DNA from 4 places in the Streptomyces sp. NPDC110618 genome. Region 3 is predicted to be linked to each of the others. Evidence: riboswitches for the same ligand, from Rfam matches in the RefSeq annotation. Region 3 holds a riboswitch; each other region holds the start of a gene.
The links. Region 3 has a riboswitch for cobalamin ahead of ACZ7L7_RS12910 (cobalamin biosynthesis protein). Riboswitches for the same ligand answer to the same signal wherever they lie in the genome.
Positions count from the first base shown of each region.

Region 1 (4,010 bases), on a different contig from region 3:
GTGGCGATGCTGTGGGTGGGTTCCTACGCGCGCGCCGAACCGTCCGTCGCCGGCGTCCCGTTCTTCTACTGGTACCAGCTGGCGTGGGTGGTCCTGACCACCGCGCTGACCCTGGCCGCGTACACGCTGCGCCGGCTCGACCGGCGCTCCCGCGGGGCGGCGCCCGACGGCGAGTGAACCGGCGCGGGGCGCGGCCGGACTCGTACAGAATTTCCTCCATGGACTTCGAGATCCGGCCGGCCAGACCCGCCGAGTACGACGAACTCGGCGAGATCACCGCGCAGGCGTACCTGAGGGACGGACTGCTCGCCTTCGGCGACGCCGACTGGTACCTCAGCGAGCTGAAGGACGTGGCCAGGCGCGCCGCCGCCGCGGACGTCCTGGTCGCCGCCGACTCCGGCCGCCTCCTCGGCGGCGTCACCTACGTCCCCTCCGGCGGTCCGATGGCCGACCTCGCCCGCCCCGGAGAGGCCGAGATCCGTATGCTCGCGGTCGCCCACGAGGCCCGCGGCCGGGGTGTCGGCCAGGCCCTGGTCCAGGCGTGCGTCGACCGCGCCACGGGCACGTCGGCGGGCATCGTCCTGTCCACCCAGCCCTCGATGCGCGCCGCCCACCGCATCTACGAACGCCTGGGTTTCAACCGCGCCCCGGAGCGGGACTGGCACCCGTTGCCGGAGCACCCCGAGTTCACTCTGCTCACCTATGAGTTGACACTCTGAAGCCAGCGCGACACAACATCTGGGGGTGGCGTCGCGGCCCGGCACAAGATGTATGCTCATGCTCGCTGTCGCCGCAGGGGAATCCGGTGCGAATCCGGAACTGTCCCGCAACGGTGTACTGGCGTGTTTCCGCACGCCTGTTCAGTCCGAGGACCTGCCGACAGTGCGCCCGGCCGTCCGGTCCGGGTGCCCGACGTCCGGGCCTCGTGGGATGGGCCGGTGGACGCGACGCCCCGTGCGCTCGTGCTGCCCGCTGCCCTCCGCGTGGCCCCGTGCCGAGCGAGGGAGAGCCCCACGTGACCATCGCGCCAGCCGATCCGGCTTCAGCCGCACCGGTGGAGACCGACGGTCCCGGTGCCGCGCTGCTGCGGACCCTGACCGAGCTGACCGCCGACCTCCCCGACGCCGACCCCGGACGGGTCGCCGCCGCCGCGCTGCGCGGCCGGTCCGCCCGCGCGGACGAGGCGGAGCTGCGCGAACTGGCCACCGAGGCGGCCGCCGGGCTCATCTCCGAGGACCCCGCATACTCGCGGCTGGCCGCCAGGCTGCTGACCATCTCCATCGCCGCCGAGGCCGCCTCGCAGGGCGTCACCCGCTTCACCGAGTCCGTGGCGGTCGGTCACCGCGAGGGGCTCATCGCCGACCGGACCGCCGAGTTCGTACGGCTGCACGGCGAGCGGCTGGACGCGGTCATCGACACCGGCGCCGACGACCGCTTCGGCTACTTCGGGCTGCGCACCCTGCACAGCCGCTACCTGCTGCGGCACCCGATCACCCGCAAGGTCGTCGAGACGCCCCAGCACTTCATGCTCCGCGTCGCCGCCGGACTCGCCGAGGACGACAGCGCGCGGTCCGTGGACGAGGTCGCCGCGCTCTACGGGCTGATGAGCCGGCTCGACTACCTGCCCTCCTCCCCCACGCTGTTCAACTCCGGCACCCGGCACCCCCAGATGTCGTCCTGCTACCTCCTGGACTCCCCCAAGGACGAGCTGGACTCCATCTACGACCGCTACCACCAGGTCGCCCGGCTCTCCAAGCACGCCGGCGGCATCGGGCTCTCCTACTCCCGTATCCGCAGCCGGGGTTCGCTGATCCGCGGTACCAACGGGCACTCCAACGGCATCGTGCCGTTCCTGAAGACGCTGGACGCCTCGGTGGCGGCCGTGAACCAGGGCGGGCGGCGCAAGGGCGCGGCGGCGGTGTACCTGGAGACCTGGCACTCCGACATCGAGGAGTTCCTGGAGCTGCGGGACAACACCGGTGAGGACGCCCGCCGTACGCACAACCTGAACCTCGCGCACTGGATCCCGGACGAGTTCATGCGCCGGGTCAACGCCGACGAGCAGTGGAGCCTGTTCTCCCCGGCCGACGTGCCCGAGCTGGTGGACCTGTGGGGCGAGGAGTTCGACGCCGCCTACCGCAAGGCCGAGCAGGCCGGGCTCGCCCGGAAGACCATCGCGGCGCGCGATCTGTACGGCCGGATGATGCGCACCCTGGCGCAGACCGGCAACGGCTGGATGACCTTCAAGGACGCCGCCAACCGCACCGCCAACCAGACCGCGCTGCCGGGCCATGTCGTGCACTCCTCCAACCTGTGCACGGAGATCCTGGAGGTCACCGACGACGGGGAGACCGCGGTCTGCAACCTGGGCTCGGTCAACCTCGGCGCCTTCGTGCGCGACGGCGACCTGGACTGGGAGCGGCTGGACGAGACGGTCCGCACGGCCGTGACCTTCCTGGACCGCGTGGTGGACATCAACTTCTACCCGACCGAGCAGGCGGGCCGCTCCAACGCCAAGTGGCGTCCGGTGGGCCTGGGCGCGATGGGTCTGCAGGACGTCTTCTTCCAGCTGCGGCTGCCCTTCGACTCCGCCGAGGCCAAGGCGCTGTCCACCCGGATCGCCGAGCGGATCATGCTCGCCGCCTACGAGGCCTCCGCCGACCTCGCCGAGCGCAACGGCCCGCTCCCGGCCTGGGAGAAGACCCGTACGGCCCGGGGCGTGCTGCACCCCGACCACTACGACGTCGAGCTGACCTGGCCGGAGCGGTGGGCGGCGCTGCGCTCCCGGATCGCCGGGGTCGGGCTGCGCAACTCGCTGCTGCTGGCGATCGCGCCCACGGCGACCATCGCCTCCATCGCGGGCGTGTACGAGTGCATCGAGCCGCAGGTGTCCAACCTGTTCAAGCGCGAGACGCTGTCGGGCGAGTTCCTCCAGGTCAACTCCTATCTGGTGAAGGACCTCAAGGAGCTGGGCGTGTGGGACGCCCGCACCCGGGAAGCGCTGCGCGACGCCAACGGCTCGGTGCAGGGCTTCGCCTGGATCCCGGAGGAGGTGCGCGAGCTGTACCGCACGGCGTGGGAGATCCCGCAGCGCGGTCTGATCGACATGGCGGCGGCCCGGACCCCGTTCCTGGACCAGTCGCAGTCCCTGAACCTGTTCCTGGAGACGCCGACCATCGGCAAGCTCTCCTCGATGTACGCCTACGCCTGGAAGTCCGGGCTGAAGACCACGTACTACCTGCGCTCGCGCCCGGCGACCCGGATCGCCCGCGCCGCCCAGGCCACCGTCCCCGTCCAGCAGGCCGCCGACCCCGAGGCGGTCGCCTGCTCCCTTGAGAACCCCGAGTCCTGCGAGGCCTGCCAGTAATGTCCACCCGTAACCAGAACCTGCTCGACCCGGGCTTCGAACTGACTCTGCGCCCCATGCGCTACCCGGACTTCTACGAGCGCTACCGGGACGCGATCAAGAACACCTGGACCGTCGAGGAGGTCGACCTCCACTCGGACGTCGCCGACCTGGCGAAGCTGACCCCCGCCGAGCAGCACCTGATCGGGCGGCTGGTCGCCTTCTTCGCGACCGGTGACTCGATCGTCGCGAACAACCTGGTGCTGACGCTGTACAAGCACATCAACTCCCCCGAGGCGCGGCTGTACCTGAGCCGCCAGCTCTTCGAGGAGGCCGTGCACGTCCAGTTCTATCTGACGCTGCTGGACACCTACCTCCCCGACCCGGAGGACCGCGCCGCCGCGTTCGACGCCGTGGAGAACATCCCCTCCATCCGCGAGAAGGCCGGGTTCTGCTTCAAGTGGATCAACGAGGTGGAGAAGCTGGAGCGCCTGGAGTCACAGGCGGACCGGCGGCGCTTCCTGCTCAACCTGATCTGCTTCGCGGCCTGCATCGAGGGCCTGTTCTTCTACGGCGCCTTCGCGTACGTCTACTGGTTCCGCAGCCGGGGCCTGCTGCACGGCCTGGCGACCGGCACCAACTGGGTGTTCCGGGACGAGACGAT
Region 1 is NZ_JBVKBN010000030.1:73,504-77,513, reverse strand. It holds gene ACZ7L7_RS34310 (DUF3311 domain-containing protein) at 1-177, shown strand, start outside; gene ACZ7L7_RS34305 (GNAT family N-acetyltransferase) at 219-719, shown strand; cobalamin riboswitch at 772-895, shown strand; gene ACZ7L7_RS34300 (ribonucleoside-diphosphate reductase subunit alpha) at 1,016-3,367, shown strand; gene ACZ7L7_RS34295 (ribonucleotide-diphosphate reductase subunit beta) at 3,367-4,010, shown strand, end outside.
Region 1: it holds a riboswitch for cobalamin, as region 3 does, so the genes downstream of both, ACZ7L7_RS34300 (ribonucleoside-diphosphate reductase subunit alpha) here and ACZ7L7_RS12910 (cobalamin biosynthesis protein) in region 3, are expected to answer to the same signal.

Region 2 (4,010 bases), on a different contig from region 3:
CCGTGTCGTGCGGTGGGGCAGCAGCACGGACTCCGTGCGCACCACCAGGTCCAGTCGCATCGGGCGGTCGCTGTCCTCACCGGCCAGGCGGACCCGGCCCAGCATCGTCTCGCCGAACGTCGTCGTCCGGGCGCTCATCAGGCACCGGCCCGGCGCCGGCGGGCGCGGGCGAGGTCGTCGAGCATGATGCGTTCCGTGGTCGACAGGTAGACGCCGGCCGCGGCGCGGGCTGCCGCCTCGTCGCGCGCGGCCACCGCTGCCACCACCGGGGCCAGCCGGTCGTGTGCGGTGCGCGCGTCGGCGAAGGGGCCGGCCAGAGCCGCCCGGACCGGCAGGTAGGCGTTGAAGAGGGTGTTGGTGAGCAGGACGTACACCCGGTTGCCGGTGGCGCGAGCCAGTGCCCGGTGCACCTCGGCGTCCGCCAGCTGGGCCGCCTCGCCGCCCTCCGCCTCACCGACGGCCGCCAGCAGGCGGCGCAGGTCGGCGGCCTGGGCCGGGGTGGCGCGGGCGGCGGCGCGCTCGGCGATCAACTCGCCGATACTGCGCCGCACTTCGAAGATCTCGCCGATCCAGTCCGGGCTGTGCCCCACGAGCATGGGCAGCAGATCCGCGCCGCCGTGGCGCAGGAAGTCCCGGACGCGGGTGCCGACTCCGTGCTTGGTCTCCAGCAGCCCGGACTGCACGAGCCGTCCGAACGCGTGCTTGAGCGTGGTGCGGTTGACCCCGAACTCGTCCGCCAGTTCCCGCTCGGGCGGCAGATAGCTCCCGGCGGGGCGGCGGCCGCCGAGGATGTCCTCCCGCAGCCGCTTCTCCAGTAGGTCGACCGTGCTCTCGCGCGGCAGTGCGCCCATCCCTGCCTCCCAGCAGTGCAGTGGTCCAGTGGCTCAGCCACTCAACCACTACGTAGACAGGGCGTCAACAAGTCGGCTCGTGTGGGGCAACGCAAATGGCCCGCCCCGGAGTTCGGGACGGGCCATTTTCTGGAGCGCCGGGCAGGCCTTGCACCTGCATCTCCCCGCAGGAAGCGGGGCGTCTTTCCTTGGACCACCAACGCATCACCGGTTCCCCGGATTTGGGGTGACCAGCGCAAGATCGACTATACCGCATCCGCTCGGCGCCGCGCGTACACCTCGATCTCGATCTTCATCCGGGGGTCGGCCAGCCCGCACACCATCATCGTCGCGGCCGGGCGGACCGCGCCGAACCGGCGGCGCAGCACCGGCCAGCAGGGCTCGAAGTCCGCGCGCTCGGGCAGCAGATAGCGCACCCGCACCACGTCCGCGAAGGTGCAGCCCGCCTCGGTGAGCGCGGACTCGATGGTGCGCAGGCACTGTTCCGCCTGCTCCACCACATCGTCGGAGATGGTCATCGTGGTGTAGTCGAAGCCGGTCGTCCCGGACACATGCACCCAGTCGCCGTCCACCACGGCACGGGCGTAACCGATCTGCTCCTCGAACGTCGAGCCGCTGAGGATCACGCGTCGCTCTGTCATGCGCCGAACGCTAGGTGACCAGGGTCGATACGTCGAATACTGTCAATGGCATCGACCGATATCTCTACGCGTATGGAGACACGCAGAGGGAGGACCATGGAGCGCCCCGAACTGCCCCTCCCCCAGCTGCACGCCTTCGTCGTCCTCGCCGAGGAACTGCACTTCGGACGCGCCGCCGCCCGCCTGGGCATCGCGCAGCCGCCGCTGAGCCAGCAGATCCGCCGGCTGGAGGACAGGGTCGGGCACGCGCTGTTCACCCGTGAGCCGGGGCGGGTCGCGCTCACCCGGGTCGGGCACGAGCTGCTGCCCGCCGCGCGCCGGGCCCTGAGCGACCTCGCCGACGGTCTGGCCGCCGCCCGCGCGGTCGGCAGCGGCCGGACCGGACGGCTGCGGATCGGGTTCGCCGCCTCGCTCGCCCTGACCGTGCTGCCCGGTCTGCTGCGCGACTTCCGGCACAGGTTCCCCGAAGTGCGGCTGGAGATCCGGGAGATGACGACCGCTCCGCAGCTCACCGCGCTGCGCGAGCGGACCCTCGACATCGGTCTGCTGCGGGAGCCCGAGAAGCCGGACGGGGAGCTGGACTTCCGCACCGTGCTCACCGAGCCCTTCGTCGCGGTCCTGCCCAGCGGGCACCCGCTGGCCGCCGGGCGGACCGTTCGACTCGCCGACCTGGCCGGCGCACCGTTCGTCCTGCTGCCCCGGGAGGTCGGTCCGGGGCTGTACGACCGGATCCTCGACCTGTGCGCCGGGGCCGGGTTCGTACCGGACGTCGTCCAGGACGCGGTGGAGTGGCAGACCGTGTGCGCCCTGGTGGAGACCGGGCTCGGCGTCTCGCTGGCACCGGCGAGCATCCGGCGCATCCGCCTCAAGGGGGTCGCCTTCCACCGGATCGAACCCGGCACCGCGCGGACGCGGGTCGCTGTCGCGTGGCGCACATCCGACCGGAACCCCCTGGTCGCCCATCTCCTGGGGACCGTCAGCCCGAAGGCGGCCCAGTGAGCCTGCCGGACACGGTGCGTGCTCCGCGCGAGTGAGCCCGCGTGCGCCGCCCCTGCGCCCCCGAGGCGCGCTTGTCAGCCGAGCTGATCAGGCATTACTGTCACCAGGCCTTGGTGAACGGGAAATCCGGTGCGAAACCGGTGCGGCCCTCGCCACTGTGATCGGGAAGTCCGGCTCCGGCCCTCGCGGGCAGCCACTGGATCGTAGTGATCCGGGAAGGCGGAGCCGGGCGGTGTCACCCGTCAGCCAGGAGACCGGCCAGGGCACGTCAACCATCCACGAGGTGCTGGAGAGGGTCTGCTGCGCCATGCACATAGCCGAGGGTTTCCTGCCACCGGCGCACGCCGTCGCCTGGGGTGTCGCGTCCGCGCCGTTCGTCGTCCACGGAGTCCGCTCCCTCACCCGTGAGGTCAGGGAGCATCCCGAGAGCACCCTGCTCCTCGGCGCCTCCGGCGCCTTCACCTTCGTCCTGTCGGCACTCAAACTGCCCTCGGTGACGGGGAGTTGTTCCCACCCCACCGGCACGGGCCTGGGCGCCATCCTGTTCCGGCCGCCGATCATGGCGGTGCTGGGCACCATCACCCTGCTCTTCCAGGCCCTGCTGCTGGCGCACGGCGGGCTGACCACGCTCGGCGCCAACGTCTTCTCGATGGCGATCGTCGGCCCCTGGGCCGGATACGCCGTCTACAAGCTGCTGCGGCGCTACGACGTCCCGCTGATGGTCGCCGTGTTCTGCGGCGCCTTCGTCGCCGACCTGTCCACGTACTGCGTCACCAGCGTCCAGCTCGCGCTCGCGTTCCCCGACCCGGGCAGCGGATTCCTGGGCGCGCTCGGCAAGTTCGGCTCCATCTTCGCCGTCACCCAGATCCCGCTCGCGGTGAGCGAGGGTCTTCTCACGGTGCTGGTGATGCGGCTGCTGGTGCAGTCCAGCAAGGGCGAGCTGACCCGGCTCGGCGTGCTGATCTCCGGCGGCAGGCAGGCCCGCACCGGGTCGACGGAGACGGAGGCGGTGGCCCGATGAACCGCAACACGAAGATCAACCTGCTGCTCCTGCTCGCGGTCGTCCTGCTCGCGGTCGCGCCGCTGGTGTTCGGGATGGGCGATCACAAGGAGGAGCCGTTCACCGGCGCCGACGGCGAGGCCGAGACCGCGATCACCGAGATCGAACCGGACTACGAGCCGTGGTTCTCGCCGCTGTACGAACCACCGTCCGGCGAGATCGAGTCGGCGCTGTTCTCCCTCCAGGCGGCCCTCGGGGCCGGTGTCCTCGCCTACTACTTCGGCCTGCGGCGCGGCCGCAGGCAGGGCGAGCAGCGGGCCCTGGAGCGCGTGGGCGGCACCAAGGAGTCCGACGGCGAAGAGGGCTGACGCCCCGTGCTGCCGATCGACGCGGCGGCGCACAGCAGCCGCTGGCGCCGCCGCCATCCCGTGGACAAGGCCGTGCTCGGGCTCGGCCTGACCGTGCTCGCGATCTCGCTGCCGCCCTGGCCGGGTGCCGCGCTGGTCCTGGTGACCGCCC
Region 2 is NZ_JBVKBN010000006.1:181,852-185,861, forward strand. It holds gene ACZ7L7_RS13985 (hypothetical protein) at 1-138, opposite strand, end outside; gene ACZ7L7_RS13990 (FadR/GntR family transcriptional regulator) at 138-851, opposite strand; tRNA gene ACZ7L7_RS13995 (tRNA-Gly) at 982-1,054, opposite strand; gene ACZ7L7_RS14000 (RidA family protein) at 1,097-1,492, opposite strand; gene ACZ7L7_RS14005 (LysR family transcriptional regulator) at 1,589-2,491, shown strand; cobalamin riboswitch at 2,586-2,768, shown strand; gene ACZ7L7_RS14010 (energy-coupling factor ABC transporter permease) at 2,799-3,512, shown strand; gene ACZ7L7_RS14015 (energy-coupling factor ABC transporter substrate-binding protein) at 3,509-3,859, shown strand; gene cbiQ (cobalt ECF transporter T component CbiQ) at 3,866-4,010, shown strand, end outside.
Region 2: it holds a riboswitch for cobalamin, as region 3 does, so the genes downstream of both, ACZ7L7_RS14010 (energy-coupling factor ABC transporter permease) here and ACZ7L7_RS12910 (cobalamin biosynthesis protein) in region 3, are expected to answer to the same signal.

Region 3 (4,010 bases):
CCAGCCCCCGCGCGCGCAGCCACTCCAGCGCCTTGACGGTGCCGCGGGTGCCGGGGACGACGACGAGGTCGGCGTCGGCCAGCTCCTCGGGCCGGTCCACGAACCGCACCACGACGCCGGGTTCGGCGGCGAGCGCGTCCACGTCGGTGAAGTTGGACATCAGCGGCACGGCGCACACGGCCACGCGCAGCACGTCCTCGCCGACGGGGGAGGAGACCTCGGACTCGCGCACGGCACCGCGCAGGGAGACCCGCAGCCCGTCCTCCTCGTCGATGCCGAGCCCGTGCTGGAAGGGCAGTACGCCGTAGGTGTGCCGTCCGGTCAGGCCGTGCAGCATGTCCAGGCCGGGCTCCAGCAGCGAGACGTCGCCGCGGAACTTGTTGACCAGGAACCCGGCGATCAGCCGCTGGTCCTCGGGCGACAGTAGCGCCACCGTCCCGAAGAAGGAGGCGAAGACACCGCCCCGGTCGATGTCACCGACCACCACCACCGGCAGATCGGCATTGCGGGCGATGCCCATGTTGACGATGTCGGTGCGCCGCAGATTGATCTCGGCCGGGCTGCCCGCCCCCTCACAGATCACCGCGTCATACGTGCCCCGCAACTCGGCGAGGCAGTCGAGCACCGTCCCCAGCAACTGCTGCTGCCGTCCGCCGTGGTAGCCACGCGCGCTCAGCTCGCCCACCGGCTTGCCCATGAGCACGACCTGGCTGCTCTGATCGCCGCCCGGCTTGAGCAGCACGGGGTTCATCAGCGCGGTCGGCTCCACCCGGCAGGCCTGCGCCTGCATGGCCTGCGCCCGCCCGATCTCGGCGCCCTCGCGGGTGACGAAGGAGTTCAGCGACATGTTCTGCGCCTTGAACGGCGCGACCTTGACGCCCTGCCGGACCAGCCAGCGGCAGATCCCGGCGGTCACCACGCTCTTGCCCGCGTCGGAGGTCGTCCCGGCGACGAGCAGCCCCCCGCCGCTCATGACCGCCTCCCCCGCACCACGCGGCGCGCGGCGGCACTGACCCCCAGCGTCAGCCAGCTCACCCGCCGCGACAGCCGTACGGCACGCTCGATGTCGGCGACTTCCACGGCCCGTCCCTCCGGGTTCAGCACCGGCCGGTGCTCCACACGCCCGCCGTACGACAGGGTCCCGCCGAGCCGCACTCCGAGCGCCCCGGCGAACGACGCCTCCACCGGCCCGGCGTTGGGGCTCGGGTGCCTGTCCGCGTCGGCACGCCAGGCCCGTACCGCACCCCGCGGATCGCCCCCGGCGACGGCGGCGAGTACGGCGGTCAGCCGCGCCCCCGGCCAGCCGGCGACGTCGTCGAGGCGGGCCGAGGCCCAGCCGTAGCGCAGGTAGCGGGGCGACTTGTGGCCGACCATGGCGTCGAGCGTGTTCACGGCCCGGAAGCCGAGCAGCCCCGGCACCCCGCCCACGGCGCCCCACACGAGCGCGCCCACAACGGCGTCGGAGGTGTTCTCGGCGACGGACTCCACCACGGCCCGCGCGATGCCGTCGGCGTCCAGCGCCTGCGGGTCCCGCCCGCACAGATGCGGCAGCCGGGATCGCGCCGCCTCGATGTCCCCCGCCTCAAGGGCCCGCCCGACGGTCCGGGCCTCGCGGGAGAGCGAAGTCCCGCCGACAACAGCCCAAGTGGCGACCCCGGTCAACGCGACGGACGCGATCGGGGACCGGCGCACGGCACGCGACGCAAGCACCCCCAGCGCCACGGCGCCACCGGCGCACACGCCCGCGTGCACCACGCCCCGGCCGCGGTCGTCCCGCCACAACAGCCGTTCCACGGCGCCCGCGGCCCGCCCGAACACGGCGACCGGATGCCCCCGGCGCGGATCGCCGAGCAGCAGGTCGCCCAGGAGGCCGGCGGCGGTGCCGTACGCGAAGACGCGATCGGCCCGCATCGGCTCAGCCGATCGTGGAGTCAGAAAGGGTTCTGGTGCTGGATGTCGATCGGCATGCGGGCATCGCGATATGTCCTCACTCAGGGTGTCCACGCCCTGGCTCGACGAGACCGGCGGTGAGAGTTCCTGGCTCCCGGGGGTTACTACCCCGGTGACAGTGGCGGGACCGCGCCGGATTCGCACCGGCTTCCTCTCCTGCCGCCGTAATTGGCTCGGGCAGTCCACCACGCCCCCGAATGAGCCGTCAACTTGCCGTTGACCTGCGAGGGGAGAGTGTGCTGAGGCCCACACCGGGTCTGTGGGGGCGACGATGCCTCAGGTGTTTCACCCACATGAGCTGACTACGGGGAATCACCTTGCGGCTGCGTGAGGTGACGAACTGGAATACCTGAACCGACCGAGCACAGCCGAGGGGGAGGCCGGGTCCGTGGCGTACGTGGGCGAAATGGTGCTGGACGACGGGCAGATCGTGCTGCTGGAGGTGGCGGGCGACGGACCGGCCGGGGTGCAGCGCGTCTCGCGCGGCGGCCAGGTCGCGGGCGCGGCGGAAACCCTCCAACAGGCGCTCGCCCGGGTCCGCCCGGCGCTGGGAGCGGTCCTGGACAACGCCCGCGCCCTGCCCAGATCGCCCGACTCGGTCACGGTCGAATTCGGCATCACGCTGAGCGCGGAGGCGGGCGTGGTCGTCGCCCGGGGCTCCACCGAGGCGCACTTCACGGTCACCATGAACTGGGCGAACGCCCCCGAACTGCCCACCCAGCGCGACACCGATGCCGGCCCCTGACGACGAACTCCCCCTCGGCATCGCCCGCTTCTGGAGAACGGACGGCCAGGTCACCGGCACGGGTTTCCTGATCGCCGAGAACACGCTGTGCACGTGCGCGCATGTGGTGGCGAACGCGCTGGGGGTGCCCGACACGGAGCCGGTGCCGCCTGGCGAGCCGGTGGCGGTCGACTTCCCCTTGCTGACCGTCCCCTCCGCCCGCGTACCGGCGCGGGTCACGCACTGGCGCCCCGTGGCGTCGGACGGCGGCGGCGACATCGCGCTGCTGAGCCTGGACCCGGTGCCGGGGACGAGGGCCGTACGCCTGGCGGGCGGTACGTCGGTCTGGGACCACCCGTTCCGAGTCCTGGGCTTCCCCCTGCGCACCGACGACCACGGAGTCTGGGTGGACGGCCGCCTCCGAGCCCCGGTGGGCAAGGGCTGGACGTCGATGGAGCCGAGGGAACGAACGATCGGCCGGGGCTTCTCGGGCGGCCCGGTCTGGGACACGGAACAGGGCGGGGTCGTCGGCATGACGGTGGCCGCGGACACGGGGGCGGGCGCGAGCACGGCGTACCTCATCCCGGCCGCGTACCTGTTGGGCCTGGACCCTGCCCTGTGCCCGTCCCCCTTCCGGGGCCTGGAGGCCTTCCGGGAACAGGACGCGGCGGTGTTCTTCGCCCGCCAGGCGGACAGCCGGCGCATCGCGCAGGCGCTGCGCGAGCACCCGTTCGTGCCGGTGGCGGGGGCGTCGGGGGTGGGGAAGTCCTCGCTGGTACGAGCCGGGGTACTGCCCCTGCTCCGCGCGGCGGGCTATTCGGTGACGGACTTCGCGGGCCAGCCGGACGTGGACCCGGTACGGACGCTGGGGGAGGCGCTGAGGGGTCAGTTCCCGTCGGTACGGGACCTGGCGCGTGACCTGGGCCGGGACCGCGAGACGGCGACGCTGCTGGGCGCGGCCGTGCTGAGGGAGTCGGGCCCGGCCGGACACGTGGTGTTGCTGGACCAGTTCGAGGAGACGGTAGGGGCGCGCCCGGCGGACGCGCGTGCGCTGCTCGACGTACTGCTGCCCATGGCCCGGGCCACGCACCCGGAGCGCCGCCGCCTGCGCGTGCTGGCGACGCTGCGCTCGGCGTCTCTGGAGGAACTGGTCACGGGCGGCCGCGCGGAGGCGTTGAGCGGCACGGTCCAGATGGTGGCCCCCATGACCCCGGCCCAGCTGGACGAGGTGGTCCGCCGCCCGGTCGACGCGATTCCGGGGGTGGAATTCGAACCGGGCCTGCCGGAACTGCTGGTGGCGGAGGCGGGGGGCGAGCCGGGGGCGCTCCCGCTGGTC
Region 3 is NZ_JBVKBN010000005.1:393,898-397,907, forward strand. It holds gene ACZ7L7_RS12905 (cobyric acid synthase) at 1-973, opposite strand, end outside; gene ACZ7L7_RS12910 (cobalamin biosynthesis protein) at 970-1,911, opposite strand; cobalamin riboswitch at 2,013-2,152, opposite strand; gene ACZ7L7_RS12915 (CU044_2847 family protein) at 2,339-2,695, shown strand; gene ACZ7L7_RS12920 (nSTAND1 domain-containing NTPase) at 2,682-4,010, shown strand, end outside.

Region 4 (4,010 bases), on a different contig from region 3:
TCGCTGAACGGACTGTTCCAGCAGGACCTCAACACCCACGGCTCACAACTGACCTGGATCACCGCGGCGTTCATGCTCGCGGTGGTGTGCTTCGAGTTCACCTTCGGCGTCCTCGGCGACCTGTTCGGCCGCCGCAGGCTCGTCCTGGCGGGTACCGCGCTGGTCGCCGCGGGCAGCACGGTCGCCGCCCTCGCCCCTTCCGTGCAGGTGCTGTGGATCGGCGCCGCCTTGAACGGCCTCGGCGCCGGTGCCATGTTCCCCGGTTCGCTCACCGCGCTGACCGCCGTCACCCGTGACTCGCGCCAGCGGTCCCACGCTGTCGCCGTGTGGGCCGGGTTCCTGTCCGCCGGTGCCGCCGTGTCGCCGCTGATCGGCGGCATGTTCGCCAAGGTCGGTTCCTGGCGCGGCTCGTTCTGGGTGCTCGTCGGCCTGGCCCTGGTCAGCATGGCGCTCACCGCCACGCTGGCCACGGAGTCCAGGGCGCCCGAGGGCCGCAAGCTCGACGTGGCCGGTCAGATCACCTTCGCGATCGGCCTCATCCTGGTGCTGTTCGCCGCCGTCGAGGGCCCCGAGTCCGGCTGGACGACCCTGCCGGTCATGCTCTCCCTCGCCCTCGGCGTGGTGATCCTCCTGGCCTTCGTGGTGGTCGAACTGGGCGCGGAGTCCCCCATCTTCGACCTCCGGCTGTTCCGCAACCGCGCCTTCGCCGTCTCCTCCCTCGCCGCGGTCATCGGCATGCTGGCCTTCCTCGGCGCCTGCTTCGCCTCCAGCATGTGGCTGGGCCCGGTGCAGCACCAGGACCCGATCCGGGTGGCACTGCCCTTCCTGCTCCTGCAGGGACCGGCGTTCGTCCTCATCCCGGTCGTCTCCCGGCTGCTCCACCGGGTCGCCCCGGCCTGGCTGCTGACCTCCGGTTTCGTGCTAATCGCGATCGGCGCCCTGATGTGCACGCAGTTGGACGTCACGAACACCGACCTCGGCCCGTTCCTGCTGCCCGCCCTGCTGATCGGCATCGGCTTCGCCCTGAGCGTCAGCTCCGTGACGGCCGTGGCGCTCAGCAGCGTGCCCGCGCATCTGTCCGGCATGGCCAGCGCCACCACCAACATGCTGCGCGACCTGGGCTTCGCCCTCGGCCCGGTGGTCGTCGGCGCGGTCGCCCTCAGCAACGCCGGCTCGGCCTTCACGTCCAGCCTGTCCGGGGCCACCACCCTGTCCAGCGGCGACGCGATGGCGGCCCGTCAGATAGCCGAGGCGGGCGGCCCCATCGCCGTCAACAGCCTGCCCGCCGAAGCCCCGGGCGCCGCCGCCCACGGCCTGGCCCTGGACGCCCTCGGCACCGGCTTCAGCACGGCGTACCTGGTCTGCGCGGTAGCGGCCCTGGTCGCCGCGGCCCTCGCCGCCCTCGGCATGATCGGCATCCGCTCGGACGCGGCGAACGAGGCGAAGACCTCGGCCACGGTTCCCCCGACCGAATGGGCGGAGCCGACGGCCGACGCCGCCCGCCCCTGACCACCACGTCCACACCCGAACCCGCGCCCGCCGGAGACCGTGTCCGGCGGGCGCGTCCGCCTTTGCCGCCGGACGGATGCCCGGCGGCAAACCCGCGCGCCGGAGCATGAGTTGACCGCTCCGGCGCACTGCGCTGCCGGTTCCTGTGGCTGATCGCACAAAAGGCGCCCTGGCGTGCCCAACCCCCGTTCTGCGATGCTTCGTTCCGACAAGCGACGGCGGAACGAGGAAGCCGGTGGGAATCCGGCACGGTACCGCCACTGTGTAGGGGGAGCGACTCCGCCCATGGCCACCGTCCCGCAAGGGGTGGGAAGGCCGGAGAAGCTGTGATCCCGAGTCAGGAGACTCACGCCGTCGCACCTCGAAGTACGGGGCGGATTTCCCCGAGAGAGGCGGTGGCACTCGTGTGCCTGTGCAGGTGTGTCGGCGGCCGTGGGCTGCCCGTGTTCCGTCGGAGCCGTCGCGTGACGAGTGACGTGCCCTTGCTCCGCTTCCGGTTCTAGCGAGCCTCCCTCCCCTTTCTCAACGGGCCTTCCCCGTACGCCCCTTCACCGCACCGCCACCGCGTGCCGCGCGCTGCCGGTGCGTCTGTCACGCATGCCATCCGGAGCTGCCTGTGTCCGTACGTCGTTCCCTCCTGCCCTCGGCCGCCGCCGTCCTCACCACCGTCCTCGCCCTCACGCTCACCGCGTGCGGTGACCCCGATGCCCCCGCCGGCGCCAAAGCGCAGGCGCCGCAGGCTGGTTGCATCAAGGACTTCGACCCGGGCACGGACTACTTCCCGGTCAAGTCGCAGGTGAAGCACGCCAAGAACTTCACCCTCCGCTACGAGAAGAGCTACCAGGTCCTCACCGTCAAGGAGCCCTACCCGAAGGGCAGGCCGGAGTCGTACGTCCTGGTCAAGTGCGGTGCTCCGAAGCCGGAGTTGACGGGGGCGCTGGCCAAGGCGCAGCAGATCACCGTGCCGATCAAGAGCCTGTACTCCGCCTCCACCACCCATCTGCCGCTGCTCACCGAGACCGGCACCCTGGACGTGCTGACCGGTGTCGCGAGCAAGGCGAACATCTCCTCCGCCGAGGTGATCGAGCGGGTGGAGGAGGGCAAGGTCACCGAGTACGCCAAGGACCGCGCCATCAACGCCGAGACGGTCATCGGCGAGCAGCCGGACGTCCTGATGACCCAGGGCACCGACGACCCGCAGTACCCGAAGCTGCGTCAGGCGGGAATCGCGGTGGTCGCCAACGCCGAGTGGCTGGAGCCCAGTCCGCTCGGCCGTGCCGAGTGGGTGAAGGCGATGGCCGCGCTCACCGGCGCGGAGAAGCGGGCCGACGAGCTGTTCGACACCGTCGAGGCCGACTACCGCGAGGTCGCCGAGAAGGCGGCCAAGGTGTCCGAACCCGTACAGGTGCTGCCCGGCACGATGTATCAGGGGACCTGGTACATGCCCGCCGGGGGCAGTTACGCGGCCCGGCTCATCAAGGACGCCGGCGGCACCTACCCCTGGTCGGGCAAGGGTGGTTCCGGGAATCTCCAGCTCAACTTCGAGGCCGTGTACGCCAAGGGCGGCGACGCCCCGGTCTGGCTCGCCGACCAGCGGTGGAAGTCCACCGCCGACGCGGAGAAGGCGGACCCCCGGTACGGGAAGCTGAAGGCCGTCAGCGACGGCGAGGTCTGGACGAACACCAAGGCGCTCGGCCCCGGCGGCGGCAACGAGTACTACGAACGCGGCGTCCTGCGCCCCGACCTGGTCCTCGCCGACCTGTTCGCGCTGCTCCACCCGGAGCAGGCGAAGGGCCACACCTTCACCTTCTACCGGCAGGTGCCCAAGGCATGACGACGGCCCTGGCCATCGAGCCCGAGAAGCCGGCAGCGACGCGACCGGGGCGGCGGCGCGCTGCCGTCGTCCTGGCCCTCGCGGCCGGTACCGCCGCGCTGTTCGTCCTCACCGTCGCGACCGGCTCCCACCGGGTGCCGGTCGCGGAGGTGGTACGGGTCCTGCTGGGCGGCGCCGCGAAGGACCCGCGCTGGACCGTGATCGTCGAGGAGGTGCGGCTGCCCCGCGCGCTGACGGCCACCGCCGTGGGCGCCGCCCTCGCGGTGGCGGGCGTGCAGATGCAGACGCTGTTCCGCAACGCGCTGGCCGATCCGTACTCCCTGGGCGTGAGTTCGGGCGCGAGCATGGGCGTCGCCGCCGTGGTCGTCGGCACCGGCGGGGTCGCCGGGAGCTTCACCGGGGACCTGGCCGGTCTTGGGCGGGTGGGTGTCGTCCTCGCCGCCTCGATCGGCGCCGCCGCCGTACTGGCGCTCGTGCTGCTGCTGTCGCGCTGGGTGCGCTCGGCCGTCACCCTGCTGGTCATCGGCGTGATGATCGGCTCGGCGGCCACCGCCGTGGTGGGCGTGATGCTCGTGTACGCCCGGCCCGAGCGGGCCCAGCAGTTCGTGATGTGGGGTTTGGGCAGCTTCGGCGCCACCACCTGGCCCGACCTGAAGGTGATGCTGCC
Region 4 is NZ_JBVKBN010000008.1:157,482-161,491, forward strand. It holds gene ACZ7L7_RS17225 (MFS transporter) at 1-1,509, shown strand, start outside; cobalamin riboswitch at 1,693-1,877, shown strand; gene ACZ7L7_RS17230 (ABC transporter substrate-binding protein) at 2,126-3,343, shown strand; gene ACZ7L7_RS17235 (FecCD family ABC transporter permease) at 3,340-4,010, shown strand, end outside.
Region 4: it holds a riboswitch for cobalamin, as region 3 does, so the genes downstream of both, ACZ7L7_RS17230 (ABC transporter substrate-binding protein) here and ACZ7L7_RS12910 (cobalamin biosynthesis protein) in region 3, are expected to answer to the same signal.